Regions from separate parts of the Pseudoflavonifractor sp. genome, predicted to be linked through region 2. Evidence: predicted binding sites of a transcription regulator. Region 2 holds the regulator's gene; each other region holds the start of a gene.
The links. The regulator HrcA, encoded in region 2, represses chaperone genes, less so after heat shock. The targets are predictions, from matches to a motif close to TGTTAGCACTCNNNNNNNNNGAGTGCTAACA.
Positions count from the first base shown of each region.

Region 1: a site for HrcA is predicted at 4,421-4,451, ahead of htpG (molecular chaperone HtpG). Genes of this name have one in related genera too.
Region 3: a site for HrcA is predicted at 6,275-6,305, ahead of ACOX7T_RS07215 (co-chaperone GroES). Genes of this name have one in related genera too.

Region 1 is NZ_JBMNPX010000016.1:25,114-34,985, reverse strand. It holds gene ACOX7T_RS11840 (glycerol dehydrogenase) at 1-948, opposite strand, end outside; gene ACOX7T_RS11835 (hypothetical protein) at 1,189-2,400, shown strand; gene htpG (molecular chaperone HtpG) at 2,463-4,376, opposite strand; gene ACOX7T_RS11825 (N-acetyltransferase family protein) at 4,544-5,059, opposite strand; gene ACOX7T_RS11820 (ATP-binding protein) at 5,288-6,487, opposite strand; gene ACOX7T_RS11815 (YjjG family noncanonical pyrimidine nucleotidase) at 6,646-7,338, opposite strand; gene ACOX7T_RS11810 (amidohydrolase family protein) at 7,432-8,583, opposite strand; gene ACOX7T_RS11805 (ring-opening amidohydrolase) at 8,588-9,685, opposite strand; gene arcC (carbamate kinase) at 9,734-9,872, opposite strand, start outside.
Region 2 is NZ_JBMNPX010000005.1:55,793-65,664, reverse strand. It holds gene dnaK (molecular chaperone DnaK) at 1-172, opposite strand, end outside; gene grpE (nucleotide exchange factor GrpE) at 357-923, opposite strand; gene hrcA (heat-inducible transcriptional repressor HrcA) at 941-2,005, opposite strand; gene ACOX7T_RS06715 (MBL fold metallo-hydrolase) at 2,230-2,988, opposite strand; gene ACOX7T_RS06710 (MATE family efflux transporter) at 3,022-4,425, opposite strand; gene ACOX7T_RS06705 (cysteine desulfurase family protein) at 4,453-5,589, opposite strand; gene ACOX7T_RS06700 (glycogen/starch/alpha-glucan phosphorylase) at 5,744-8,203, opposite strand; gene glgA (glycogen synthase GlgA) at 8,322-9,758, opposite strand.
Region 3 is NZ_JBMNPX010000005.1:174,139-184,010, reverse strand. It holds gene ACOX7T_RS07235 (hypothetical protein) at 146-1,576, shown strand; gene ACOX7T_RS07230 (S-layer homology domain-containing protein) at 1,593-2,258, shown strand; gene ACOX7T_RS07225 (FN3 associated domain-containing protein) at 2,325-3,983, shown strand; gene groL (chaperonin GroEL) at 4,213-5,841, opposite strand; gene ACOX7T_RS07215 (co-chaperone GroES) at 5,938-6,222, opposite strand; gene ACOX7T_RS07210 (diacylglycerol/lipid kinase family protein) at 6,442-7,404, opposite strand; gene ACOX7T_RS07205 (S-layer homology domain-containing protein) at 7,423-8,607, opposite strand; gene ACOX7T_RS07200 (THUMP domain-containing class I SAM-dependent RNA methyltransferase) at 8,656-9,777, opposite strand.

The sequences.
Region 1 (9,872 bases), on a different contig from region 2:
GTCGGCCAGGCCCAGATCGGCCAGGGTGGTGGGCAGACCCACGCTCATGCAGAAGTCCAGTACCTCTTCGATCTGCTCCATATCGGCGTTCTGGAGCACCAGCTGCACCAGGGTGCCGAAGGCCACCTTCTCGCCGTGATAGAGGCTGTGGGTCTCGGGGGCCACGGTGAAGCCGTTGTGGATGGCGTGGGCGCCGGCCAGGCCGCCGGACTCAAAGCCGATGCCGGAGAGGTAGGTGTTGGCCTCGATGATGTTCTCCACGGCCTTGGTGCACACGTGGTTCTCCACGGCCAGCTTGGCCTTCAGGCCGTCGGACAGCAGGGTCTCGTAGCAGGCGCGGGCCAGCACCAGGGCGGCGTTGGTGATCTTGCCGCCGGCGCAGGTGGAGGCGTTGGAGTCCGCGGTGGCCTGGGCCTCGAAGTAGGTGGCCAGGGCGTCGCCCATGCCGGACACCAGCAGACGGGCGGGGGCCTTGCTCACCACGTCGGTGTCCACCAGCACCACGTTGGGGTTGGCGGGCAGCCACAGGTACTCCTCAAAGACACCCTCGTCGCTGTAAATCACGGACAGGGCGGAGCAGGGGGCGTCGGTGCCCGCGATGGTGGGCACGATGACCACAGGCTTGCCGGCGTAGTGGGCCACGGCCTTGGAGGTGTCGTGGATCTTGCCGCCGCCGATGCCCACCACCACGGTGGCGCCCAGCTCATCCAGCTGGCTCTTCAGGCGGTTGATCTCGTTCTTGGAGCACTCGCCGTTAAAATACTCAAAGTGGACGGTGCAGCCCGCGGTCCTGAAGCTCTCCTCCACCTGTCCGCCCACACGCTGGTAGCCGGACTTGCTGATGAGCACGAAGGCATGTTCGCCCAGAGGACGGGTGTAGGTGCCGATATTGCTCAGCTCGCCCTGACCCTGAATGTACTTTCCCGGCGCAATGATGATGTTGGCCATATGTCAGCTCTCCCGTATTTCATATTACGCCCCGCTTTCCCGCAGTGCGGAGCCAAAAGCAGTATATTCCTTTGATAATTATTTGTCAATCTCTTTGCTTCTTTTTCTCTCCTGTTCCGTATGCAGCCCTTCTGTTAACTTATGTTATTGATTCGAATTTGGAAAAAATATAAAATATAAGAAATTATATCCTGTGAGATGGCTCACACTCTGCAGGATATGGGAATGGGAGGTACTTTTATGAAGAAAAAATTTCTGTCCCTGTTTCTGGCCATGGCTCTGGCCCTGGGCCTGGCCGCCCCTGCTCTGGCTGACGCCATGGGCGAGACCCGGGTGGGCTTCCGCTTCGGCGAGACCTTTTACTCTTATGATGCCCCTGCCAGCGGCGCCGGCTGGAGCTATGACGGCGACTACACCATGACCTTTAACGGGCTTAATATCGCAACCCCCGACAATCCCTATGGCGACAGCGGCTATTTCCAGCTGTGTAATCTGGACAAGCCCTTTACCTTTGTGCTGACCAGCGGCACGAGCAACAGCGTCAATACCATGGATTCCATCTATAAGATGGGCAAGACCCTGGAGGACCAGCCCATGGTGACCATCCAGGGCGGGGGCAGTCTCTCCTGCCACCAGCTCACGCTGGGCGACCTGACGCTGACTGACGCCGCTATCACCGCCACCTATTTCTCCTGCTTCAAGCTGACCCTCTCCGGCGGCTCCATCACCACCACCGGCCTGACTGTAAACGACAGCTATACCCTGAACAGCGGCAGCATCCTGGTGGAGCGGGATGAGCCCGCCTTTGAGGGCTTCCGGGTGTATATGGACGATACGGCCGCGGCCAGCTCCCTTGTCTCCCAGTTCAAGGACCAGTACGGCAAGCCTCTTCAGCTCAAGCAGGAGACCTTTGACTGGGGCACCCTGACCAGCATTTATGACAGCGCCGGCGAATACGTAACCTATGCCGTCTGGACCGGCGGCGGCGTCACGCCCCCTACCCCCGCCAAGACTGCCTATGCCTCCACCCAGTCGGTGAAGGTGGACGGCGTGGCCGTGGAGTTCCAGATGTACGCCCTCAAGGACGAGAAGGGCAACGACACCAACTATGTGAAGGTGCGCGACGTGGCATATGCCCTCAACGGCACCGCCGCTCAGTTCAACGTGGGCTGGGACGGCGCGGTGAATCTGGTCACCGGCCAGGCCTACACTGCCAACGGCTCTGAGATGTCCACCCCCTTCAGCGGCAACCGGAGCTATCAGGACTCCACTGCCGCCACCAATGTAAACGGCTCTGCCGCCGCGCTGGATGCCATCCTGCTCACCGACGATGCCGGCGGCGGGTACACCTACTACAAGCTGCGGGATCTGGGCCAGGCTCTGGGCTTTAATGTGAGCTGGAGCGCGGAGCTGGGCGTCTATATCGAGACGGATAAGCCCTACGAGGGTTAATTACACAGAAAGAACGCCGCCCCGGCGCCATATGGCGCCGGGGCGGCGTTCTGTTTTTCGTTTTACTTCATCAGGCTGCACACCAGCTCGGTGTAGGCGGCCGGATCCTCCAGGGGCAGGCCGGCGATGAGCAGTGCCTGGTCGTAGAGCAGCTCGGCGTACTTCCTGGCCTTCTCCGGGTCGGTGTCCACCGCCTCCCGCAGGGCGGCGAAGGCGCCGGAATCCGGGTTGAGCTCCAGCACCCGCTGGGCCTTCATGCCCTGGGCCCGCTCCGGGTCCATGCGGGAGAAGTACTTCTCCATCTCAATGGTCACCGGGCCGTCAGCGGTGAGGCACACCGCGCCCGACTTCAGAATCTTGGATACCCGGGCCTCCTTGATCTTGTCGCCCAGGGTCTCCTTCACGAAGGTGAGCACGTCCTTGCTCTCCTCCGCCTTCTTCTCGGCAGCGGCCTTCTCCTCGTCGGTCTGAGGCAGGGCGTCCTCGTCAGTCACCGGCTTGAAGGACTTCTCATCCCAGGCGCCCAGGGCGTTCATGATGAATTCATCGGGCTCCTCGGTCAGGTAGAGGATCTCATAGCCCTTGTCCAGAATCCGCTCGGTCTGGGGCAGGCGGGCGATCTGGTCCACGCTCTCGCCGCAGGCGTAGTAGACATACTGCTGGTCCTCGGCCATCCGCTGGCGGTACTCGGCCAGAGTGGTCAGTTTGCCGTCCCTGGAGGAGTGGAACAGAAGCAGGTCCTTGAGCATGTCCTTGTGGACGCCGTAGTCCTCCAGTACGCCGTACTTGATCTGGCGGCCAAAGGCAGACCAGAAGGTCTCATATTTGGCCCGGTCGTCCTTCTGGAGCCTGAGCAGTTCGGCCTTGATCTTCTTCTCCAGGTTTGTGGCGATGATCTTCAGCACCCGGGTGTGCTGGAGCACCTCGCGGGAGATGTTGAGGGAGAAGTCGGCGGAATCCACCACGCCCCGGACAAAGCGGAAGTGGTCGGGCAGCAGATCGGCGCACTTGTCCATGATGAGCACGCCGGAGGAGTAGAGCTGAAGGCCCTTCTCGTACTCGCGGGTGTAGAAGTCATAGGGGGCGTGGCCGGGGATGTAGAGCATAGCCTTGTACTCCACCTGGCCCTCGCCGTGGACGTGGACCACGGCCAGGGGATCCTCCCAGTCGCCGTAGTGCTCCTTATAAAAGGCGTTGTACTCCTCAGCGGTCACCTCGCTCTTGGGCCGCTGCCACAGGGGCACCATGGAGTTGAGGGTCTCCCACTGGTCATAGTCCTCCCACTCGGGCTTGTAGTCCTCGCCGGCGTCGGCGGGACGGGGCTTCTGGCGGGACTTGTGCATGAGCATCTGGATGGGGTAGTGGATATAGTCGGAGTACTTCTTCACCAGGTCGTCCAGGCGGTACTGCTCCAGGTACTCTCCGTACTTCTCGTCCTCAGTGTCCGCCTTGATGTGGAGCACAATGTCAGTGCCCGCGCCAGTCTTCTCCGCGGGCTCAATGGTGTACCCCTCCGCGCCCTCGCTCTCCCAGCGCCAGGCCTGGTCAGAGCCGTAGGCCTTGCTGGTGACGGTGACCTTGTCTGCCACCATGAAGGCGGAGTAGAAGCCCACGCCGAACTGGCCGATGATGTCCACGTCGGCCTTCTTGTCCTGGTCCATCTCCTTCTTGAACTGGAGGGAGCCGCTGCGGGCGATGGTGCCCAGGTTCTCCTCCAGCTCCTCCTTGGTCATGCCGATGCCGTTGTCGCTGATGGTCAGGGTGCGGGCAATCTGGTCGGGGGTGAGGACGATCTTGAAGTCGGACCGGTTCAGGCCCACCTGGTCGTCGGTGAGGGCCTTGTAGGCCAGCTTGTCGATGGCATCGCTGGCGTTGGAGATGATCTCACGGAGGAAAATCTCCTTGTGGGTGTAGATCGAGTTGATCATCAGGTCCAGCAGGCGCTTGGATTCCGCCTGAAACTGCTTCTTTTCCATGGTAACTGCCTCCGTATATGAAAAGATTATGATTAACAACATAGCGTTAGCACTCAACGCTCCCGAGTGCTAACGCTATGATAGTCCTTCGTGTGGTAATTTTCAAGGGGGTTCAAAGAAAATTTACAAATTGCCCATTGGAGACGCGAAAAATGCTGTTCACTATCTCAAAGGCACCGGGACAGGTCAGCGTAAAAAAGCATGGTCTCCTCAATCTGAGTTCCGCCAATCAAAGCCTGCTGACATTTGACGCGCTGTCCACCCATGCGCAGATAAAAGCCAAGGGATGGGTTCCCAGACAGGCAGTTGATAACCATGCTCCGCCATCCTTCGGCCAACAGGATCTTACCGGCGGAACGGAAGAGCTGTCGTCCCAGCCCCATGCCCTGGAAGCCCTGCAGGACATACAGGGCGTAAATCTCCCCGGCTCGGGGATAATCTACATCCCGGCTGGGGCCATATGTGCAGAAGCCCACCACGGTATGCTCCTCCACCGCCACCAAGATTTTGTCGCCCCGGCTGATTTCCTGCCGGTATTGCTCTGCTCTGGAGCGGACGGCGTCAATTCTCCCGTCCAGCACGTCGTCGGGCACCAAGCCGGTATAGGTGGTTTTCCATGTATAGGCGTTGACAATGGCAATACCGGTGGCATCCTCCATCTGCGCCTGCCGGACGGTAATCACGTTGTGTTCACCTCTCCTTACATGCTCAGGCTGGCAATGAACTGCCGGGCAGTCCGGGGCGTCCGGCCGGGATGGTGCATCTCCCATGCCGGATACATCCGGCATGGGGCCCCCAAGAGATTTGAATCCGGCGGGACAAGTGAATTGCCCCGCCGTCAAGGTTTTGGGCACAGCCCAAAACGCTTGGACGCGCCAAAGGGCGCGGGAAGTTCGAAATGCTGGGGGCGGTCACATGCTCAGGCTGGCGATAAACTGCCGGGCGGTCCGGGGCGTCCGGCCCGGATGGTGCATTTCGAACTTCACCGCCTCGGCCCGGAGGGTATCACGGTCCATGGTGACGCCGTACAGGTCGGCCATCCGCTCCACCATGTCCAGGAACTCCGGCTTGCCCACCGCCAGATAGGGGATGCGCAGGCCGAACCGCTCGGACAGGGAGGTCTTTTCCGCGATGGTCTCGGTACGGTCCACCTCGTCCCCCACCCGGTCGGAGAAGGTCTGCCGCACCAGGTGGCGGCGGTTGGAGGTGGCATACACCGCCACGTTGGCGGGGCGGCGCTCCAGGCCGCCCTCCAGGATGGTCTTGAGGACGGAATAGGTCTTGTCGTCCTGGTCAAAGGCCAGGTCATCGATGAAGAGGATGAACTTGTGCCGCCGCCCGGCCAGGGAGGGAATCAGGTCGTGGAGCTCTCCCAGCTCCTCCTTCCGCACCTCAATGAGCCGCAGGTCTTCAAAGCCGGGCACCGTGAGCAGGGATTTGACCGTCACCGACTTGCCGGTGCCCGGGTCGCCGTAGAGCAGCACGTTGTTGACCAGATTGCCCTCCATCATGGCCCGGGTGTTGGCAATGACCCGCTCCCGCTGCCTCTCATAGCCGATGAGCTCGTCGCCGCCGGTGCAGTCCGGGTCGGCCACCGGACGCAGGGCCCCGTCCTCCCACAGGAAGGCCCGGTTGCGGGCAAAAAGTCCCGCGCCGCTGCGGCGGTAGAATTCGGTCAGGGAGGCAAAATCAAAGGGCACGCCACCGCTCCAGCGGGGCAGCCTGGCGGGGACTGTGGCCGCCTCCGGAGGCAGCAGGGCGCCAATCCGGCTGAGAATCAGCCCGCCGCTCAGGCCGGAGAGCTGGCAGAGCACCTCCACGTCCCGCTCGGCGGCGCCGGTCAGCTCCCGGTCCTCCCCGCCCCGCTCCACCAGGCGGGGATAGGGCCCGTCCTCATAGCGGAGCTTGTCGTGGAGCCAGTCCCCCAGGGTCCCGTACCCTTCCCGGCGCAGGCGGTAGAACACGGCGGCATACCGCTCCAGGGCCTCGCCGCCCCGGCCGCCGCTGACCGCGTCCAGCAGAGCGGACACCTCCTTCATCAGAGGCTCGTCCATAATATTCCAATAGGCGGACACCCCCAGCAGGGCGTACCGCAGCGCTTCCAATGTCATATCTGGTCCCTCCCGGATGTGTGTTTTTTCCATTTTATGCGCGGCGGCACCGGTTGTCAATGGGTTGTCCCTCCCGGCGGGCAGATGAAAAGAGCGCCGCAGGCCTGAATGCCTGCGGCGCTCTCTGTCTGTCACGGCTCTGACGCCCTGCCGGTCTGTTACGCCTCTTCCAGCAGCATGGGCAGCAGCTCTCTCAGGTTGGAAATCTCATAGGTGGGCGCTGTCTCTCCGCTTTCCCCGCCCTTGGGGTTGTACCAGCAGGTGTCCATGCCGCTGTTGATTCCACCCCGGATGTCCGAGCTGAGGGAATCGCCCACCAGCAGCATGTTCTTGGGGGAAATCCCCTCCAGATGGTCAAACACATAGCGGAAGAAGGGCTCGCCCGGCTTGGCGCAGCCGATCTCCTCCGACACAAACACCTGGGACACCAGCGGCGCCAGCCCCGAGTCGGTCAGGCGCTGCCGCTGGGTCCGCCCCACGCCGTTGGTGGCAATGCAGATGGGATAGCGGCGGCTGAGGGCTGTGCACACCTCCAGGGCGCCGTCGATGAGAAACGCGCCCTTTCCCAGCTCTTCCCGGTAGATACCCTCGGCCATGGGGCCGTCCACCTGCTCACCCAGGGCCTCAAACAGTCTGGCAAACCTGGTGTTGAGAAGTACCTCACGCTCCAGCTCTCCCCGCTCGTAGGCCCTCCACATGTCCTGGTTGATGCCGTGGTAGAGCCTGCGGATCTCATCTGTCAGGGGGTGATTCAGCCGCTGAAACAGCGCGCCCAGCGCCTCATACTCGTTTTTCTGAAAGTCCAGCAGCGTATCATCCAGGTCGAACAGCAGCACCTGATACTTCTTCATGGTACAGCCTCCTTTTTTATTGTCCTCTACATGATACGATACAGAGGGCGATTTTTCAATCACGCCGCTGTACCGCATCACATATTCATTTCCTCACTGCACGGCAATGAGCTGCCCGCTTCTCATCAGCCAGCGGAGTCTGGCGCCTGCCGCCAGCACCTCATAGCTGTTTTTACCCTCCAGGACGGTGAGGTTTGCGGGATACCCGGGACGGATGCCGTACTGCTTCAGGCCCAGCAGCTGGGCGCCCTTGCCGGTGATCATGCCGAACACCGCTTCCACCTGCTCCGCGGTGAAGAACCGCTGGACATAGGTCAGCAGCAACGCCGCCTGCTTCACGTCTCCGCTGCCCAGGGGGTTGAAGAAGTCCCGGATATTGTCCGAGCCGATGCCCACCAGAAGGCCCGCATGGAGCAGCCGCTTCACCGGCGCCAGCGCCCGGGTGGAGATGGCGGTGGGGGCAATGGTGGCCTTCAGATCCACCTGAACCATACGGTCCAGTGCGTCCTCCAGCTCCTCCTCATTCAGGGCCGCCAGCGTGCACATGTGGATGCCGTTGACTCTGCCCTGCATGCCCATCTCCTTCATCCGGTCGGTCAGGTAGGGGAGCAGATAGTCCTTCCGGTTGCCCGACTCATCCAGATGGAACTCCGCCTCCAGGCCCTTCTCAGCGGCCAGCTCCAGGACAAAGTCGATGGCCCGGGTGCCCTCTCCGGCGGCGATGGTGTGGCCGCCCACCAGGTCGGCCCCCATGTCCACCGCCTCACGCAGGAGTTCATGGGTCTTTCCGTCGGCAAAGATGCCCTCCTGGGCAAAGGCGGTAACCTGAACGTCCAGCGTTCCGCGGTACTTCTCCCGCAGGGCCAGCAGGGCTTCCATGCCCTTCAGGCCCACAATGCCGTCCACGTCCACATTGGTACGCACGGCCACCGCGCCCGCGTTCAGCGCCCGGCGCAGCATCCGCTCCGCCCGGGCGGTAATGTCAGGCACGGTAAAGTTGGCCTTCAGCTCCCTGGTCATGGCGCCCTTCTCAGGTCCCGTAACGTCGGCGTAGGGGGCCATCTCATTGAGCAGGCACTTGTCCAGATGCAGGTGGCAGTCCACCAGGCCGGGCACGGTCACGTTCCCTTCCGCGTCAAAGTCGCCGTCCCGGTCAACCTTGCCCACGTGCTCAATCACGCCGTCCCGCACCAGGATGTCCTGCAGCTGGCCGTCCACCAGCGCGTTTTTGATCAGGTGCTCCATAGTCTCACTCCGCTCTGGCGATGCAGGCCACAAGGTTGGCGCCCAGCGGGCCCTGGTGCTCATAGCCGGCGGAGGCCAGAATCATGGTGTCGCCCACCAGGGAGCCCACAATGGCGTTGATCACCGCCTTGGCGAAGATACCCTGATAGCCGACCAGGTAGTCGCTCTTCATGGTGGTGCGGCGGCCGCGGATGGAGCCCATGGCGTCCGCGCCGGCGTTGATGAACATGGTGGCAATGCGCTGACGCTCCTCCTCGGGCAGGTCGTGCTCACAGCGGAGACCGGCCTTGCGGAAGGCCTCACGGGCACCCTCAATATCCAGGGTATCCTGCATCACGCCGTTGCCGATCTTGAACTTGCTCACCGAGTTGACGGAGTTGCCCATGACGATGACCTTGCAGGCCACCTGCTCGTTGCCCGCGGAGGTGGAGGCCACGTTGGAATAGAGCGCCCAGTTGCTGCAGACGGCCTCGTCGGTCACGTCGGCGTCCTGCACCTCGCCCAGGCCCAGGGCCACGCCCAGAGCGGAGGCGCCCTTGGACTTGCTGCCCGCCTCGGCGAAGTTGGTTCTGCAGCACTTCTTTCCGCGGCTGCGGGCATCCTCCAGCCGGGCGGCGGTCAGGTTGGGGCACTTTACCTCAACACAGCACACGTCCTCCACCCGCTCGATGCCGGCCTCCTTCATGGCCTCCCGGACAGCCTCGGCCACCAGGCGGGCCTGGACGGCGGTGCCGTACTCCTCGGGCTTGAGCACGCGGGTGATCTTGATTCCCAGGGCCAGGCGCTTCTCACCGGTGGGCTTGGCATCCACCTCCCGGCGGGTAAAGACCGTGTAGTGGGGGCTCATCAGACCGCCGGTCAGGCCGATCATCAGCATGGGAATCCGGGCGGAGACCTCCTCCCGGCTCATGCCCAGCCGCTCGCTCAGCATGAGCTCGAAGTTCATGGCCGCATAGCCACGGGCGTAGCCGTCACCCTCGGTCTGGGCGATGATGGCGCACACCTCCTCGGCGCGAATGGTGCCGTTGTCAATCAGCTTTGCCAGCTCGGAAACGTCATCGGGGCCCGCCATGGGAAGACGATACACTCCAACATCCATCATAGTTCATTACCTCCTGAAATTGTTTCGTTTTTTCTCTTTCGTTACCTGTCAGGCCACAATTCTGGTGCCTGTTTTGCCTTCCATTGCCGCGCAGGCCAGCTCCAGGGAGGTCACGATGGCCTCTCCTCCTCCGCCGCTGACAAAGTCCATGGCGGCCTGAATCTTGGGCCCCATGCTGCCGGCGGGG
Region 2 (9,872 bases):
CCTGACGCTTGGCCACCTGGCCCACCATACGCTCGCCGTCCTTGGAGAAGGCGACGACAGAGGGGGTGGTGCGGTTACCTTCCGCGTTGGGGATGACAACGGCGTCGCCGCCCTCCATGACAGCAACACAGCTGTTGGTTGTACCGAGGTCGATACCAATAATCTTAGACATAGTGCTTTTCCTCCAATATATCGAAATTATTTTTTACAAAGGGGATGGTGGTGTCACGCTTCGCCTGTTCGCGACGCCCGGCTTCCCTTTGACTCGGGCTTGAAACAGGTCCGCTGCGCGGCCCTTCGGTTTCGCGCCCTCGCTCCGGTCCATCCGGGCTGCTCACGACGGCTCAGCGCTTCTTTCAGTTCGCCACTTTTACCATGGCAAACCGGACCACCTTGTCACCGGACTTGAAGCCGGTCTGGAATACCTCAACAACGGTGTTTTCACCGGCGGATTCATCCTCCACGTGCATCACCGCGTTGTGGACGTTGGGGTCAAAGGTCTCGCCCAGCGCGGGGATTTCCTCCACGCCCAGCTTCTTGAGTACCTCACGCAGCTGGTTCATGGTCATCTCCACGCCCTTCTTGAAGGCCTCGTCGGCAGTCTCCTGCTTGAGGGCGCGCTCCAGGTTGTCGTACACCGGAAGGAAGGCCAGCACGGTCTCCGACTTGGCGTCGTTCCACACCGACTCCTTTTCCTTCTGGCTGCGGCGGCGGTAGTTGTCGTACTCGGCGGCCAGGCGGAGGAACTGGTCCTCCTTCTCCTTCAGGGCGGCCATAGCCTTTTCGGCGGACTCCAGGGCGGCGGTCAGCTCTGCGCTGTCGGGGGCCTCTGCGGTTCCGGCCTGGGACACGGCCTCCTCCTGGGGGGCCTGGGTCGTCTCCTGCTGGGAGACGGGCTCCTTTTCCTGATCCTTTTTACTCATAGCTTATGTGCTCACTCCTATTTCTTGCCGTCATTGTTTTCACCAATGGGGGGAAGCTCGCCCTGTCCGAACAGTTTGGAAAGGCCCTGGGCCAGGTAGGACAGGCGGGCGGTAATCTTGGCATAATCCATACGGGTGGGACCCACCACGCCGATGACGCCCCGCATACCCTCGCCGATGTCGTAGCTTGCCACCACAACGCTGGTGTCCTTCAGGGCGTCGGCCACGTTTTCCGGGCCGATGAGGATGCTCATGGGGTTGTCCTTGGGGACGGGGAAGCGGCTGGGGTCGTTGTCCTCGGAGAGGTAGCTCATCAGGGTCTGGGCCTTCTCCAGGCTGCGGTATTCGGGGTGCTCGAGGAGATGGGCGATGCCCGCCGTGTGCACCTTCCGGTGCTCCAGCTCCTCCAGTACCTCGATGGCGAAGGAGACAACCAGACTGATCAGTCCGTAGGAGTCGCCGGCGGCGTGCTGGGCCACCCGCATCAGCTCGGGGGTAATCTCCTCCAGGGTGAGATTGGTAAAGGTGGTGTTGAGCAGGGTGTTAAGCAGCTGGAGCTGGGGCTCGCTCAGGTCGGTGGGCAGCCGCACCAGCCGGTTGCGGACCACGTTGGTGTCCGTCATCACCACGATGATAAAGGCGCTGCGCTCCACCATCAGCAGGTCAAACCGCTTGATAGTCACCCGCTCCATGCCGGAGGAGAGGGCGAAGGCGGGGTACTGGGTCAGCTGGGAGACAATCCGTCCCGCCTGGTCGATGACCCGGTCCAGTTCCTGCATCTTCAGGCGCAGGGCCTGGTTGATCCGCTGGGTCTCCTGGAGGGAGAGGCGGTAGTCACCCATGAGCTCGTTGACGTAGAGCCGGTAGCCCTTGGGGGAGGGAATCCGTCCGGCGGAGGTGTGGGGCTGCTCCAGGTAGCCCATGGCCTCCAGGTCGGCCATCTCGTTGCGGATGGTGGCGGAGGAGATATCCAGTCCGGAGGACTCGGCGATGGTCTTGGAGCCGATGGGCTCTGCCGATTCAATATAATTCTCAATGATGACCCGCAGAATGCGTTTCTTGCGGTCAGTCAAATCCATCATGCCGCCTCCTCTCATGTTTTAGCACTCATACTTCCTGAGTGCTAACGTAAATGTACCACCATCCCCCGGCATTGTCAATAGGTTGGTTGTAAATGATTTGTGAACGGAAAAATTTCGGGGAGAACAGAAGCAGAGTGGGAGCGTGATTGCTAAGAAACGGCCCGGACAGGAAAAAGCAATGCCGCGACACAGCCGGAACAGACCGGCCGCATCGCGGCAAAAGATTAAAATTCCAGGACGAGGCCGGTCCTGAGATAGGCCAGCCTGTCGCCCAGCTCCTCCTGAAGAAGGGCGAAGGCGGGCTCGCCGGTGCAGTGGCCGGTGTACACCCGCTCCACGCCCAGCTCATCGGTGAGCCAGTGGGCCAGATTGCGGACAATGCCGGGGGCCACACCCAGGGTGGCAGTGCCGCCGTGGCCCATCAGGTGGAACCCGCCCACAATGGCGTACACCTGCTGGCCGGGAAAACGGGCGAGGATATCCTTTACAATATATCCGGCCCCGGCGTGACAGCAGGAGTTCATCACCACCAGGCCCTTGTCCGTCTCAGCCACTAGGGACTGCTCGTGGTCCACGGCGTCGGGGATGAGATGAAGGCCGGGCAGAATCATCCGGGGGCCGTCGGCCAGGTCGAAGCGGCTGCCAAACTGCTCAATGAGGGCGGGGCTCACGCCATCGTAGCTGCCGTCCTTCTCCCGGTACCGGGGCAGAAGGGCGGCTGGCCGGGCGTACACCGGTGCGGCGGCATTGCAGGCGAAGAAGGCGCCCAGGCCGTCGGCGTGGTCCCAGTGGCCGTGGGAGAGGGCGGCCTTCTCCACAGTGGACAGGTCCACCCCCAGGGCGGCGGCGTTCTCGGTGAACCGGCCGGAGGAGCCCACGTCCAGCAGGACGCTGTGGCCCGCATAGGACAGATGCAGGGACAAGCCGTGCTCGTGGAGGAGACAGTGGGGGGAGGTGTTTTCCATCAGAACCGTAACCTTCATAGAGAGCTCCTTTCCGCCGGTGGCCCGGCAGGCTTATGACGGGTCGGTTTTCCGGTAGCTGGCCTGGGTCACGTCGTGAATCCAGGCACCCGAGCGGAACCGCCACAGGCCGATGAAGAATTTCAGCACGTTTTCCAGGGAGATGCCCAGATAGACCCAGAAGATATCCAGCTTCAGCACCAGGCCGAAGAAGGCGGACAGGGGCAGGGCAAAGCACCAGAGAGGGAGCAGGTCGTTGAGGGTGGCGGCTCGCACATCTCCGCCGCCCCGGAGCACACCCACGATGTTGGTGGTGTTGAAGGAGCGGACGGACAGGAAGGTGAAGGTGACCAGCAGCATCATGGTGGCAATGTCCTGGGCCTCCTTGGACAGGCCGAAGTTGGGATACACCACCGGGCTGACAAAGAACAATGTGCCCAGAATGCCCAGCACGCTGACAACCAGACCGGCCAGAAAGGCCAGGGTGTTCAGGGTGCGGCCGGTGTCGTACACCGTCTCCATCCGGCCCGCGCCGATCTCACGGCCGATGATGATGGCCGCCGTACCCGCGATGGCAAAGACAATGACGGTACATACCTTTTCAATGTTGCCCGAGATGGCGTAGGCCGCCAGAATCTCGGTGGAGCCCTCCATATAGCCCATGATGGTGGGATAGAGGGCGGTGCCCAGGCCCCAGAGGGTCTCGTTGAGCACCACGGGGGTGGAATAGCGGATGTAGCGGGCCAGCAGCTCCCGGCCGGGGCGGAACACCAGAGCGGGCTTCAGGCGGAAGCGGCGGCTGCGGACGGCGTAGGTCACCATGACGGCAAACTCCAGCATGCGGGCCAGCAGGGTGCCCACGGCGGCGCCCACCACGCCCAGCCGGGGGGCGCCCAGGTTGCCGAAGATGAACACCCAGTTGAGGAAGGTGTTGGACACCATGGACACGCCCAGCACGCACAAACCCAGCTTGGGGTTCTCCATGGACCGGTGGGCTCCCAGATAGACCTGGGTGATGGAGTTGAACACATAGGAGAAGCCAACGACTTTGCCGTACCCCGCCGCCAGCTCCACAACCTCCCGGTTGTTGGAGAACAGACCCAGGAATTCCACCGGGAAGAAGTACATCACCAGAGCAAAGATCATGGTAATACTGCCGGCGGCGTAAAATCCGATGCCGATAACCCGGTTGATGGAATCGGTGTCCTGTTTGCCCCAGAACTGGCTGATGAGCACGGAGGCTCCGCTCTGGAGGCCGAAGATAAGCAGGAGAATGACAAAGATGGGGATGTTGGCCAGGGTCACCGCCGCCATGGGGGCGTCTCCCGGCAGGGAGCCCACCATGAAGGTGTCCACCAGGGCCAGGGACTCGGTGATCAGATTCTGAAAGATGATGGGCAGGGCCAGCCGGACCACGTCGCGGTAGAAGTACCTGCCCCGGTTCATGTAGGAGAGCATAACAACCTCTCTGAATGTTATTTTGTCTCAGGACAGGGTGGTGAACAGGGTGTCCCGGGCCTTGAGCAGGGCCTCCCGCAGGCCGTCCACGTCCTCACGGGTGCTGTCGGGGGAGAAGGACACCCGGAAGGCGCCGTCCATCTCGTTCTTGGGCAGGCCCATGGCGGCGAACACATGGCTGGGCTTGCCCCGGTGGCAGGCCGACCCGGCGGACACGCACACCCCCATGTCCCCCAGCACCCGCACCAGCACCTCGCTCTTGTAGCCGGGCAGGGTAAGGCAGAGAATGTGGGGCGCGTCGCTCTCACCCACCTGCTTCAGCTGGGGAATTGCCCCCAAAAGCGACTCCAGAGCGTATTCTTTCAGCTCTTTCATACGAACGGTATAGGAATTCATCTCGGCCTTGCCCACAGCACAGGCGGCGGCAAAGGCGGCGGTCTGGGCGGTGGCCTCGGTGCCGGGACGCATGCCCTCCTCCTGGCCGCCGCCCAGCATCAGGGGCGGGAACCGGAGGCCCTTGCGGATGTAGAGCGCCCCCACGCCCTTGGGGGCGCGCACCTTGTGGCCCGAGATGGTGAGCAGATCCACGCCCAGGGCCTTGGGGGTGAAGGGGATTTTCAGAAAGGCCTGCACCGCGTCGGTGTGGAGCAGGGCGGGGGAGTGGGCGGCCTTGATGGCCCGGGCGGCCTCGGCCACAGGCTGGATGGTGCCCAGCTCGTTGTTCACCAGCATCATGGACACCAGCACGGTGTCCGGCCGGAGGGCGGCGGTCAGGTCCTCGATGGAGATATGGCCGGTCTTGTCCGGTTTGAGCCAGGTGACCTCGTACCCCTCCCGCTCCAGAGCCTTGCAGGGCTCCAGCACGGCGGAGTGCTCAAAGGCGGTAGTGATGATGTGCTTTCCCTTCCGCTTACCCAGCTCCACGGCGCCGCGAATGGCCCAGTTATCCCCCTCGGTGCCGCAGGAGGTGAAGAAAATCTCCTCCGCAGCGCAGCCCAGGGCGGCGGCCACCTGGCCCCGCTGCTCCTTGAGCCGCTTGGCGGCCTCCCGGCCCAGAGGGTAGCGGGAGGAGGGGTTGCCGTACTGCTCCGTCATAGCCTCCAGCGCGGCCTGGGCGGCCTGGGGACACACCCGGGTGGTGGCGGCATTGTCCAGATAAATCAAAGAAATTCGCTCCTTAGTCTCACAATTTCTCCTCAATTCTAATTCGGAACCGATATAAAGTCAAGCGGGGCGGCGGAGAGGGGGCGGACGGAAAGGACAGGACAGCGAAAAACCGCCTGCCCCTCTCCGAGGGGCAGGCGGCTGAGGGGACTGATTACAGCTCCCGGGTGGAGACATGCCAGATGTTATCGGCGTAGTCCCGGATGGAACGGTCAGCGGCGAAGATGCCGGACCGGGCGATGTTGATGAGGGACATGCGGTTCCAGGCCTTCTGGTCCAGATAGGCCTTACCGGCCCGCTCGTGGGCGGCTCTGTAACTCTCAAAGTCGGCCAGCAGCAGGTAGTCGTCGGGGGCGCTGCCGTTCTGACCGAAGAGGAGCCGGTTGGTCAGGTCGGTGTAGCTCACGCCGTCGTTGAAGCCGCGGGTGATCTGGTCCAGGATTCCCTTCAGGGTGGGAGAGCCCATATAGTACTCATAGGGCTTGTAGCCGCGCTGCTTGAGGGACACAACCTCGTCGGCCTTCAGGCCAAAGAGGAAGATGTTCTCGTCGCCCAGCTGCTCATGCATCTCCACGTTGGCGCCGTCCAGGGTGCCGATGGTCAGGGCGCCGTTCATCATGAACTTCATGTTGCCGGTGCCGCTGGCCTCCTTGCCGGCGGTGGAGATCTGCTCGCTCAGCTCGCTGGCGGGCATGAGACGCTCGGCCAGGCTGACCCGGTAGTTCTCCAGGAACACCACCTGCAGCCGGTCCTTGCAGACGGGGTCGGCGTTGATGGTGGCGGACAGGGAGTTGATGAGGTGGACAATCTCCTTGGCCACATAGTAGCCGGGAGCCGCCTTGGCGCCGAAGAGGTACACCCGGGGGGTGAAAGTGAAGTTGGGGTCGTTCTTGAGGCGCTGGTACAGGTAGATGATGTGCATCACGTTGAGCAGCTGGCGCTTGTACTCGTGGAGGCGCTTCACCTGTACGTCGAAGATGGCGTCGGTGTTGAGCACAATGCCGCTCTCCTTGGCCACATAGGATGCAAAGGCCTGCTTGTTCTCCGCCTTGATCTTGCCCAGGCGGGAGAGGACGCCGGCGTCGTTCTGGAACTTCTCCAGCTTCTTCATGGCGTCGGGCTGGAGCAGGTAGTCATCCCCGCCGGTGCACTCCTTGATGAGGGCGTCCAGCTTGGGGTTGCACTGGGACAGCCAGCGGCGGTGGTCAATGCCGTTGGTCACGTTCTGGAACTTGTCGGGAGTGATGGCGTAGATGTCCCGGAACAGGTCCTTCTTCAGAATGTCGGAGTGGAGGGCGGACACGCCGTTGACGGCGTAGCAGGCGCACACGCACATGTTGGCCATGCGCACGTCGCCGCCCCAGACAATGGCGTTGCGCTCCACACGGCCCATATCGCCGTGGAAGGCCTCGGTGAGGCGCTGCTGCCAGCGGTTGGAGATCTCGATGATGATCTCCCAGATGCGGGGCAGCAGGGTCTGGACCAGCTCCTGGGGCCAGCGCTCCAGGGCCTCGATCATGACGGTGTGGTTGGTGTAGGCCACGGTGTGGGTGACGATATACCAGGCGTCATCCCAGGTGTAGCCCTCCTCGTCCAGCAGGATCCGCATCAGCTCGGGGATCACCAGGGTGGGGTGGGTGTCGTTGATCTGGATGACGTGCTTCTGGTGGAAGTTGTGCAGGGTGCCGTACTGGGCGCGGTGCTTGCGCACGATGGACTGCACGGTGGCGGAGACGAAGAAGTACTGCTGCTTCAGGCGCAGGGACTTGCCCTCGTAGTGGTTGTCGTCGGGGTAGAGGACCTTGGCGATAACCTCGGCCATGGCCTGCTGCTCCACCGCCTTCAGGTACTCACCGCGGGAGTAGAGGGACATATCCACGGGCACGGGGCTCTTGGCGTCCCACAGGCGCAGGACGTTCACGTGGTCGGTGCCGTAGCCGGCGATCTCCATATCCTTGGGGATGGCCAGCACGTCGGTGCCGCCCTCGTAGGCCACACGGTGACGGCCGTTCTCATCCCAGTAACCCTTGACCTTGCCGCCGAAGTGGACGGTCTCGGTCTCGTCTACCTTGGGGATGAGCCAGGCATCGCCCAGGCCCAGCCAGTTGTCCGCCAGCTCCACCTGCTGGCCGTCCACGATCTTCTGCTTGAAGATACCCAGCTCATAGCAGATGGAGTAGCCGGTGGCGGGGATCTCCAGGGTGGTCATGGAGTCCAGGTAGCAGGCGGCCAGACGGCCCAGACCGCCGTTGCCCAGGCCGGCATCGGGCTCGGCCTCGAACAGGTCGGCAGCGGAGAAGCCCAGGGACTCGATGGCCTGGGTCAGAGGCTCCAGCACGCCCAGATTGTAGGCGTTCTTCATCAGGGAGCGGCCCATGAGGAACTCCAGGGACAGGTAGTGAACCTGACGGGCATGGCTGTCCTTCACCCGGTCCTCGGTCTCCAGCTCATGGGCGGACATGATGTCGCGCAGAACCATGGCGCAGGCCTTGAACATCTGGGGCACGGTGGCCTCATCCACGTCACGGCCGAAATTGCGGCGCAGCTTGCCGGTAATCAGATTGGTTAATTCGGTTTTCGTATAGTTATGCAAGGGAACGCATCTCCTAAACATAAAATAGGCTGGGAAAACAGAATAGCTGCCTTGGTAACAGCGCCCTATTTTACCACAAGGAGTTATTTAGTGTCAATGTAACAGACGTAAAATCGGAGATTAAGCCAAAAACCACGGTTTATTTGTTCGTAATCCAACCGTAAATCTCCAAATACTCTCCAGCGGATTTATCCCAGGTGAAGTCAGCGGTCATGCCTGCCTTCATCAGGCCCTGCCAGGCCTTGGGGTTGTTGTGGTACAGGTCCACAGCCTCGTGAAGGACCCACATCATGTCGTGGGCACTGATATTGGCGAAGGTGAAGCCGCGGCCCTGGCCGGTGAACTTGTTGTAGGGCCAGACGGTATCCTTCAGGCCGCCGGTCTCACGGACCACGGGGATGGTGCCGTAACGCATGGCGATCATCTGGGACAGGCCGCAGGGTTCGGCCTCGCTGGGCATGAGGAACAGGTCGGCGCCGCCGTAGATGGCGGTGGACAGGGAGGCGGAGTACATCATGTGAGCGGCAAAGCGGCCGGGGTACTGGGCCGCCGCATGGCGGAAGGCCTCCTCATAGTTCCAGTCGCCGGTGCCCAGCACCACCATCTGTACGTTCATGCCCATAATCTCGTGGATAGAGGAGGTGACCAGGTCAAAGCCCTTGTGCTTGACCAGGCGGGAGACACAGGCAATGATGGGCACATCGGGGTCCTGATTCAGGCCGGCGGCCTGCTGGAGGGCGGCCTTGCAGGCCTTCTTGCCGGACAGGTCGTCGGGACTGAAGGCGGCGGCCAGGCCGCTGCCGGTGGCGGGGTTGTACAGGTCGGCGTCAATGCCGTTGAGGATGCCGCGGATCTTGTTCCGGTTGTCGGCCACCACGCCCTCCAGGCCGTGGGCATAGAAGGCGTACTGGAGCTCCTGGGCGTAGGAGGGGGAGACGGTGGTGACATAGTCGGCGGCATAGATGGCGCCCTTCATCAGGTTCACGTCCCCGTGATACTCCAGCATATGCTCGTTGAGATAGCCCGGCGCCAGACCCAGCAGGTCCCTGAGCACCTGGCTGCCGTACCGGCCCTGATACTCGATGTTGTGGATGGTGTACACACTCTTGGCATCCTTCAGCTCGGGCACCACATAGCGCTCCTCCAGCAGGTAGATGGGCACCAGAGCGGTCTGCCAGTCGTTGCAGTGGATCACGTCGGGCCGGAAGCCGATGTGGCCGGGGGTCTCGATGATGGCCCGGGAGAAGAAGGCGAACCGCTCACCGTCGTCATAGTGGCCGTAGATCTGGGCGCGCTTGAAGTAGTACTCGTTATCCACAAAGTAGTAGGTGACGCCGTCCCGCTTCAGCTCGAAGATGCCGCAGTAGGGGGTACGCCAGGCCAGATGGACATGGAAATTGCACACGAATTCCATCTGATTGCGCCAATCCTGGCCGATGCCCTCATAGAGCGGGAGGATGACCCGAACATCATGCCCCATGGCGGCCAGCGCCTTGGGCAGAGAGCCGGCCACGTCCGCCAGTCCGCCAGTCTTGATGAAGGGGGCCACTTCGGAGGAGGCAAAGAAGATATTCATATGGGAGCTCCTTTCAGGGCCGGTCGCGTCCGCGGCCGGAACAGTTTGAATTAAGGGAGTATGCGCGCGAGAGACGAAGCCTGTGGGGCTCCGTCTCTCGCAGTTTCAGCGGTG
Region 3 (9,872 bases), 120 kb from region 2:
GATTACCTGTATGTTGATGTTGCTGACGAATATGTAACAGAGGGCGGCTACTTCTACAACGTGACCGTCACGGAGGCCTCCGCAGGCTGAAACCTTCCCCGGAGAAACGGCACCCAGTGATTTGAAGTGAAAGGAAGAGAAACGGATGAAACGAACCCTGGGCAGCGCTCTGACTGCCATCGTCCTGACCGTCACGGCGCTGACGGTCCCGGCCCAGGCCTACACCATGGAGCCTGACGGCTTTACCATTACCCCCAATCAGGAGACCCTGGACTTCTGGACCCAGTACAAGTATCCCTTGAATGACCGGGGCATCTATGAGGTGTCCGCCGACGGCTGGAATTTCTGCGCAGAATTCCATGACGGTCTGCTGCGAGTCAACGACAGCGTCAGTCCTCCTGACGGGTATAGCGGCTATTGGACCAACTATGTGGACAAAAACGGCAATCTTTACGACCTGAACCGGGGCCGCTATGGGGAGATGTATTCCTTCTCCGGCGGCTATGCCGCTGTCATCGGCGACGATGACGGGATGTACTCCGGCGTGGGCTATGTCAACACCAAGGGCGACGAGGTGGTCTCCCCCCACGGCGACTATACCTGGCTGGAGGTGGGCAGCAGCACTACCATCCGCTATGCCGGCGGCTTTATCAACGGCAGGGCCATAGTCCTGCGGAAGCCGGATGTGCCCTCCTCTGGCTTTGGCACCGACGCCTATCGGGATACCACAACCTACAACCCCTACGCACCTGAGCGCTGGTACGGCTTTGAATACGCCTACATCGATCCCGCCGGGAAGCTGCTCACCGGCTGGACCCTGATCCAGGACTGGGAGAAGGTGACCGGGCTGCCCCTGTACGACCAGGACGGCGTATGGATCGGCCACCGGGAGCACGGCAGCAGCGTCAGCGATCCCTACCAGCCCGGCGGCGGTCAGACCGGACAGCCGGAGCAGCCCTTTGTCCCCGAGTTCCATGCCCCCGCTCTGCCGGAGTACAACAAAAATGCCCCCAGCCTCTTTGCATCCACTGCCAAAATTACCGGGGTAAATGTGGGTATGGCAGCCTATGGAGGCATGGACGTCACCGTAACCAACCCCACGGGCGTGACCGACGCCGGTGTGGTGGCCCTGGTGGCATTCAGCCAGGAGGGAAGTCAGGGGGAGGCCGGCGTATTTTTCATTCCCTACGAGGTGCCCGCAGGGGAGAGCAGAACCTATACAGTCTCCACCCCGGGTATCGTTCACCAGGGAATCTTCAACGGAGTCTGGGAGAGCAGCGGCCTGCCTGAGCTGATGGAGCGGTATGTGGATGCCGCCATCGTCACCTTCAGCGATGACGCCGACCTGCACGCCTTTTATGATACCATTCCCTACGAGCAGTTCTGGTATCCCAGGGGTTCTACCGGTGAATTCCAGCCCATATGTGACGGCCCTGCCGGTACTGCCTGGCTGTGGGATGTAATGGGCTTCCAGCGTACCGGAGACTATCTGCCCTTTATCAGTTACTATCCCCCGGAGCATGAGCTGCAGGGTATCCCCGCCGACACGGTGGACCACAGTGTCTGTGAACGATAAGAGAAGGAGCATGACCATGAGATATTCAACTGTATTCAAACGTATGACCTGTACTGTTCTGGCCGCCGCGGTGCTGACCCTGCCGGCCTTCGCCTGGAAGGTGGACAAGCAGGATATGACTCAGGTAGAGGTGGAGGTCGAGGAGGGCGTCACCATCGGCCCCAGCGATTGGGCAAAGTCTGAGGTGGAGAAGGCAGCTGAGGCAGGGCTTATCCCCCGGTTCACCGGCAATCCCTCCTACCAAGATCAGATCACCCGGGAGCAGTTCGCCCAGCTGGCGGTGCAGCTGGTTGAAGTCATTCAGGAAGCGGAACTGCCCGCCGCCTCCGAGGGTACCTTCTCCGACAACGACAGCCTGGCCGTCCGCAAGGCCAGCCAGGCAGGCATCGTCACCGGCACCGGCGGCGACAAATTCGCTCCCACCCTCGTCACCAACCGGGAGCAGATCGCCACCATGCTCTACCGGGCCGTGGGGACCATTGAAACTGCCACCGGCGTAGACCTGGCCCCCAAGGCGGGCGCCATTGAGGGCTACACCGACCGGGCTTCCGTCTCCGCCTGGGCGGCGGAGGGCGTGGGCGCCCTGGCCGCCAACGGCATTATGAAGGGCACCTCCGGCGCCACCCTCTCCCCCCAGGACTCCTGCTGGCCTACCGGATGTATGCGCAGTTCGGAGAGCTGAAGGGCTGAGCTGCAGGACGCTCCAGTCTGTTTTGCATGGGAAAGAGAGAAAGGCAGAGGATATAACATGAAGAAAAAATGGATGCTGTCTCTGGCTGCAGCTGTGATGTGTCTCACGCTGCTTGCCGGATGCGGCAGTCAGGAGAGCGGAGACACCAGCCACACCGCCGGCCTGGAAACACCTGTAAACTCCGGCGAATGCACGGTGGATGATGTCGAAGCTCAGGCGGCGGCCTATCAGGCGGAGGGCCGGGAATGGGACGCCTGGCTCCTGGTGCGGAAGCAGTGGGCTCTGGACAAAACCAATGAGGAGCTGCTCCGCCTGATGGAGACGTATCCCCTCCCTGCGCCCAACATCGTTGCGACTGAGCGGGAGGATGGGAGCTTTGTGTTTTCCATTGACAGCAACGATATGTCCTATATCGAGCAGGTGACTTCTGTTGATCAAATGGGGGATTATTCCACTATTGACATAGCGCTCTGGTACAATTTTATCTGGGACGGCCACAAAACAGGCTCAGTACAGCAAGTAGAGGACCAGGGGGATGCCCAAATAGATATTATAGATGAGAAGGGACCCTGTACATTAGAAGCGTGGTATGTGGAGAATCCGAACTCCTTTACTGGCGATAATGAATATTGGGAGCACATTGGCCCTACCATCACTATGGACTTTACTGTTGGTGATACCACGCTTGTTTCCCTCTCTTTTGGAGAACTGTCAGGAAGATTCCTGCCCATTGAGAACAGTCACGGAGGCACGATATACTATACACTGGATGGCACCGATCCTCTGGACGACGGGGTCATGACAGGCATCCGGTGCGAGGAGGAAAACGGGATCAACCTTCCCTCCGGCACTTATACCGTAAGCGTTCGGTGTCAGGACTACTCCGGCCAGATCAGCGATCTGATCCAGAACACGTTCTCTGTGTCCTTCGACTGTTTTGACAGCTCCAGCAACAAGGTGGCGGAGGATTCCTGCTATGAATATTTCACTACCGGCTCCGGCCCTCTTTACCGCTGCGACAAGCTCGGAAATAATATCGAGGTGCTGGACGGGAACACCACCTATTCTGTGGCTGCGTTCGACTACTACTGGGAGCCCAACCACACCGACACGATGCTCCCCGAGGCATTCCTGGCACAGCAGCAGCAGATCCGCCAGCTCTACTACCTGACGGACGGGTTTATGAACATCCTCACCAACCGGTATTATTACTACGACGGCAGAAGTGAGGAATCCTTTGAACAGAGTGAGCGCGCTTACAGGCAGTGGCTGGACAGCGTCGGCCGGGACTTCCTGCGGATCGGCCGTTCCAGCGGTACGGTCGAGCTCATACGGCAGACAAAGGAATATTACGGAGTACCCAGTTCCGTTGCAGAGACCCTCTCCCTGAAGGCGGACGACGGCTATCGGACAGAGAAGCTGGATGACCGTTCTGTGATCTACAAGGTCAATAAAGACGTGACAGCTATGTTTGAGGTAGAGGGGCATGCTGTCGTGCTGGATGCAGTGTATGAGGCCAGATACCCCATCATTCTCTACCATTACGAGGACAGCCCCACGGAGCACTATGTTTTTACCAACGGCGAAACGTTTGTCAATGAGCAGATGACGGGGCGCACCCTGCTGGGATACACCGAAAATGGGGTGTATTTCCTCGGAGACAACGGCGAGGCCTTGCGGGAACCTTTTGACTATTTGCAGTTCGCTGAAATATAAAATAATTACAGGGGATTTTATACCTTATCGAGTTTTTGCGGTATCTTCGACAGGAATATTGCACGGAGTTACGGAAAGAAAATAGAAAGAAAAAACGCCGCTGTCTGCGAGTTGCAGACAGCGGCGTTCATACATATCAGGCGCTTTTTTGCAATTGCCGTAAGTTTATCGTAAATTCACGGCCACACTTACGGCAATTGCTTACATCCCAATGGATTCAGGCACTTGCTTAGTACATGCCGCCCATGTCGGGAGCAGCGGGGGCAGCGGGAGCGGGGGGCTGGGGCTTGTCGGCCACCAGGGACTCGGTGGTCAGCAGGGTGGCGGCGATGGAGGCCGCGTTCTCCAGAGCGGAGCGGGTCACCTTGGTGGGGTCAACGATACCGGAGGAGATCATGTCCACGTAGGTCTCGTTGTAGGCGTCGAAGCCGTAGCCGACCTTGTCGGCCTTCTTCACGTTCTCCAGAACCACGGATCCGTCGATGCCGGCGTTGGTGGCGATCTGGCGCATGGGCTCGGTCAGGGCCTTGGCGATGATGCGCACGCCGGTCTTCTCGTCGCCCTCGGTCTCAGCCAGGAGCTTCTCCACGGCGGGCACGGCGTTGACATAGGCGGTACCGCCGCCGGCCACGATGCCCTCTTCCACAGCAGCGCGGGTGGCGTTCAGGGCGTCCTCGATGCGGAGCTTCTTCTCCTTCATCTCCACCTCGGTGGCGGCGCCCACGCGGATGATAGCCACGCCGCCGGCCATCTTGGCCAGACGCTCCTGGAGCTTCTCACGGTCGTAGTCGGAAGTGGTGGTCTCGATCTGAGCGCGGATCTGGCCGACGCGGGCCTTGATGGCGTCAGCGCTGCCGGCGCCGTCCACGATGATGGTGTTCTCCTTGGAGACCTTCACCTGACGGGCACGGCCCAGCAGGTCCATGGTGGCCTCCTTGAGCTCCAGACCCACCTCGGAGGAGATGACGGTGCCGCCGGTCAGGGTGGCGATATCCTGGAGCATATCCTTGCGGCGGTCGCCGAAGCCGGGGGCCTTGACACACACCACGTTCAGGGTGCCGCGCAGCTTGTTGACGATGAGGGTGGACAGAGCCTCGCCCTCCACGTCCTCAGCGATGACCAGCAGCTTCTTGCCGGACTGGACAACCTGCTCCAGCACGGGCAGCAGCTCCTGGATATTGGAGATCTTCTTGTCGGTGATGAGGATGAGGGCGTCGTCCAGAACGGCCTCCATCTTCTCGGTGTCGGTGACCATATAGGGGGTGATGTAGCCCCGGTCGAACTGCATGCCCTCGACGACCTCGCTGTAGGTCTCAGCGGTCTTGGACTCCTCAACGGTGATGACGCCGTCGTGGCTGACCTTCTCCATGGCCTCGGCAATCAGCTTGCCGATGGTCTCGTCGCCGGAGGAGACAGCGCCCACGCGGGCGATGTCAGCGGTGCCGTTGACCTTCTGGCTGTTGGCCTTGATGGCGTCAATGGCGGCGGCGGTGGCCTTGGCGATGCCCTTCTTCATGACCATGGGGTTGGCGCCGGCGGCCAGGTTCTTCAGACCCTCGCGGATGATGGCCTGGGCCAGCAGGGTGGCGGTGGTGGTGCCGTCGCCGGCCACGTCGTTGGTCTTGGTGGAGACCTCCTTCACCAGCTGGGCGCCCATGTTCTCAAAGGGATCCTCCAGCTCGATCTCCTTGGCGATGGTCACGCCGTCGTTGGTGATCAGGGGAGCGCCGAACTTCTTGTCCAGCACCACGTTGCGGCCCTTGGGGCCCATGGTGATCTTAACGGTGTTGGCCAGCTGGTTCACGCCCCGCTCCAGAGCGTGACGGGCCTCTTCGCCGTAGCAGATAATCTTAGCCATAATCAAAAACCTCCAATTTGAATCGGGCGGAAGCCGCCCGGGAAAATTCGTTGCTGTGTGCGGGGCGGACAGGGAAGTGCGCCCCAAAGAGGGAAATTACTCCACGATGGCCAGAATGTCGCCCTGACGGACGATGGTGTACTCCTCGCCCTCAACCTTGACCTGGGTGCCGGAGTACTTGCTGGTGATGACCTTGTCGCCCACCTTCACGGTCATGACGACTTCCTTGCCGTCCACCATGCCGCCGGGGCCCACGGCGATAACTTCGGCCACTTCGGGCTTCTCCTTGGCGGAGCCGGTGAGGATGATGCCGCTCTTGGTGGTCTCCTCGGCCTCCACCATCTTGATGATCACGCGATCGGCCAGGGGTTTGAGATTCATAGCTGGTTCCTCCTTGCGTATATGAAGAATGTATTTTGTAAACGTTCCTGTGTCTTAGCACTCATTTTGCCGGAGTGCTAACGCACTTATAATAATAGCTTTGGAGCGCAAAATGTGCAAGTAAAAATTCACCGGATTTTTGCCTGAAATCCAGGTAAAATCCGGTGAATTTTAAAATAGCTCATTCTAAGTGCTGGAAGCTCCGATTTTCTCGCGATTTCATGAAACAGTGGAAAAAGAGCCGCTGGAATTGTTAGCAGTCTGTAAACTTTTACGCCAAAACAGGTCGGGGGGATAAAAAAAGTTGATTTTCTTCCCGGACAGACGGACGGTAAAGCTGCGGGAGCGCATCACCTCGCCGTCTACAACGGCCACCAGCTCCTCCGGGGAGGTGAAGGAGATCTCCTGGCAGTGGAAGTCCCGGATGACCTGGGGGAGCTGCCGGTAGAGGCCCTTGGCGTATTTGCTCACCAGGCGGAAGAAGGTGAAGCGGCTCACCTTGGGCACCACCAGCATGTCCAGGATACCGTCGTCCGGCTGAGCCTCACCCACGGGCATAAAACCGCCGCCGTAGTACCGGCCATTGCAGATACAGATGATGGTGCTGGGGCCGTCCAGGGTCTCGCCGTCCACCTGGATTTGGGTGGGGCGGGTCAGGCCCTTGAACACGTTGACCACCAGAGAGAGGATATAGGCCCCCACGCCGGACACCAGGGGCAGGGCCTTGTATTTATGTACGTCGGCGGCCACTCGGGCGTCCACGCCGGCGCAGATGACCCCCAGCCCCAGCTTGCCGTTGCAGTCCATCAGGTCCAGGGCGGCCTGGGGACCGTCCGCCAGGGCAGCCAGGTCGGAGAAACGGGCGCGGTAGTTCTTCCCAAAAATCTTCAGAAAATCGTTGCCTGTGCCCTTGGGCACGTTGGTGACGGCGGCGTTGTCGTACCCTGCGGCGCCGTTAACCACCTCATTAAGGGTGCCGTCTCCGCCGCAGGCGTAGATACGCACCGGCGCTCCGCTCTGGGCAGCGGCCCGGGCCAGGTTTTCCCCCGTGCCCGCGCCGCTGGTAAAGGCAATCTCATAGTCCAGCCCGCGGCCGCCGAAAATCTCCCGAATCTGGGCGGTGAGGGCGTCGGTGCTGCCGTGTTTTCCGGCAGCAGGGTTGATAATGAACAGGTGCTTCATGCACGCTCAGCTCCTCATTCAGGAAGTGGAGGCGGCGGAGAACTGGGTTCCGGCGGCGTGGTAATAGGTGGAGGAGTCACTGGAGGGCCAGAGAATAATACGCTGCTCCGGCCGGGCGATGCGGGCCACCATGGCGGCCACCTCACTGCGGGTGATGACCGCGTCGGGGCGGTAGGTAAGCTGCTTATCGCTGCCGCTGACAATGCCCTTGGAGTACATCGCGTAGATGGAACTGGCGGCGAAGTCGCCGCTGGACACGTCGGGGATAGAGGAAGCCACACGGCTGGAGTCGTTGATGTCATCCGCATTTCGGACAGGTGCGGTGGCGGCCAGCACCAGAGCCAACTCCGCACGGGTGATGGGGCGGGTATAGCTCTTGAAGGTGGAGCTGGTGATAATGCCGTTGGTCAGGCAGTAGTTCACCGCATTGGTGTACCAGGGGTCGCCGCCGCTGGTAAAGCGCCTGCCGGAGTAGGTGCTGTCCAGCACGGCGGCCATCTTCAGCGCCTCGCCCACAGTGAGGGTGTTGTAGGGCTGGAAGGTACCGTCTCCGGGGCCCTCCATCAGGCGCAGATTGTAAGCCAGGTCCACCCACAGGTCAAACCAGTCCTTGCCGGACACGTCGGAGAAGGAGGCGGTGCGGCTGGAGCGGAGAGAGAAGGCGGCAAAGGGGACCTTCAGGCCGTAGAGGGTCTGGGGCAGGGTGGAGAGCGGGATGTGGACGCTGTCCCGGTCGGCCCAGCGGATTACAATCTCCTTGCCGTTTGTGCCCTGCTCCACGGTGATGGAGCTGGCGCCGGTATACAGCTGGTGGGAGGCGCCGTCCTCACCGGAGACAGGCACCACGCTCAGCAGCTCCCAGGCGCCCTCCCGCTGGGCAATATACACCCCGCAGTCCACCAGGGTGAGACTGTCGTACAGGGGCTCCAGCAGAAACAGACCGTCCTGCCGGAGCAGGCCGTACTTGCCGTCCTCCTTCACCAGGGCCACGCCCAGGGAGAAGTCGGAGGCCTCCTCAAACCGGACGGGGATGGCTACGATGCCGGAGGCATTGACATAGCCCCAGGCGCTGCCGTCGCTGACGGTGGCCATTCCCTCGGTGTAGCTGCCCTTGACCTCCCACGCCAGGGCAGCGGGGGCAATCAGGGAGAAGATAAGGGTCAGGGAGAGCAGGAGGGACAGCTTGCGGAAGGTTCCTTTCATTTCAAACTCCTTTTCATGACAGCCGGCCTCCCGGCAGAGGAGGGCGGCTTACCGCTTATTGTACTGGAACAGGTCGCACTTGATCATGCCGTTATAGAGCTTGCGCTTCTTGTCGGCAGTGCGGCCGAAGGTGCGTTCAAACTCGGTGTGGGAGGACAGGACGGACACCCGCCACCCGGAGGGCAGGCCCCGGACTGCCTGTCCGAAGGCGGTGTACAGGCCCTCGGCCTCCTTCTTCTCCATAATGCGCTCGCCATAGGGGGGATTGGTGACCACCCGGCCATAGGGCTCGCTGCGGTGGAAACGGGTGGCGTCCGCCACGTCGAAGCGGACCAGATCCTCTACCCCGGCCTTCTCCGCATTGGAGCGGGCGATCTCCACGGCCTTGGGGTCAATATCTCCGCCCCAGATGTCGTACTGGCCATCAAATTCCCCGTCCATAGCCTCGCCGGCGGCGGCCATCCAGTTCTGGGCAGGCAGCCAGGGCCACTTCTGGGCGGAGAAGGACCGGTCCAGACCGGGGGCCCGGTTTTTGGCAATGAGGGCGGCCTCAATGGCAATGGTGCCCGATCCGCAGAAGGGATCGCAGAAGGGGTCCTTCCCCCGGTACTGGGACAGCATCACCATGGCGGCGGCCAGAGTCTCCCGGAGCGGGGCCACCACGCCCACCGCCCGGTAGCCACGCTTGTGGAGGCCGGCGCCGGTGGTGTCCAGCAGGATGGTGGCGGTATCCTTCATAATGGAGAACTGGATTTGGAACAGGGTACCCGTCTCCGGCAGGGTCTCCAGCCCGTAGGCCTTGCCCAGCCGGGCGGCCACTGCCTTTTTCACAATGGACTGGCAGGCGGGGACGGAATGGAGGGCGGAGTTGAGGCTGTGGCCCTTCACGGGGAAGGCGGCGGTACGGGGGAGATAGTCCTCCCAGGGGATGGCCCGCACGCCCTCAAACAGGGCGTCAAAGTCGGGGGCGCGAAAGGAGCCCAGCACCAGCAGCACCCGCTCTCCGGTGCGCAGATTCAGATTAAGGCGGGGAATATCCCGGAGCTGGCCGGTACAGAGCACGTGGCCGTTTTCGGCCCGCACGTCGGAGAGCTTCAGCCGGCGCAGCTCGTCGGCGGCCAACCCCTCCAGCCCAAAGAGAGTGGGAACAAAAAATTTCAGCCGGTCCATAGCAACCTCCATGCGCCCATGGCGCGCCTTGGGATAAGGGAGCTGCGGGACAGAACACATCCGGCGCAGCGTCGGTACAAACAGGTCATACATAG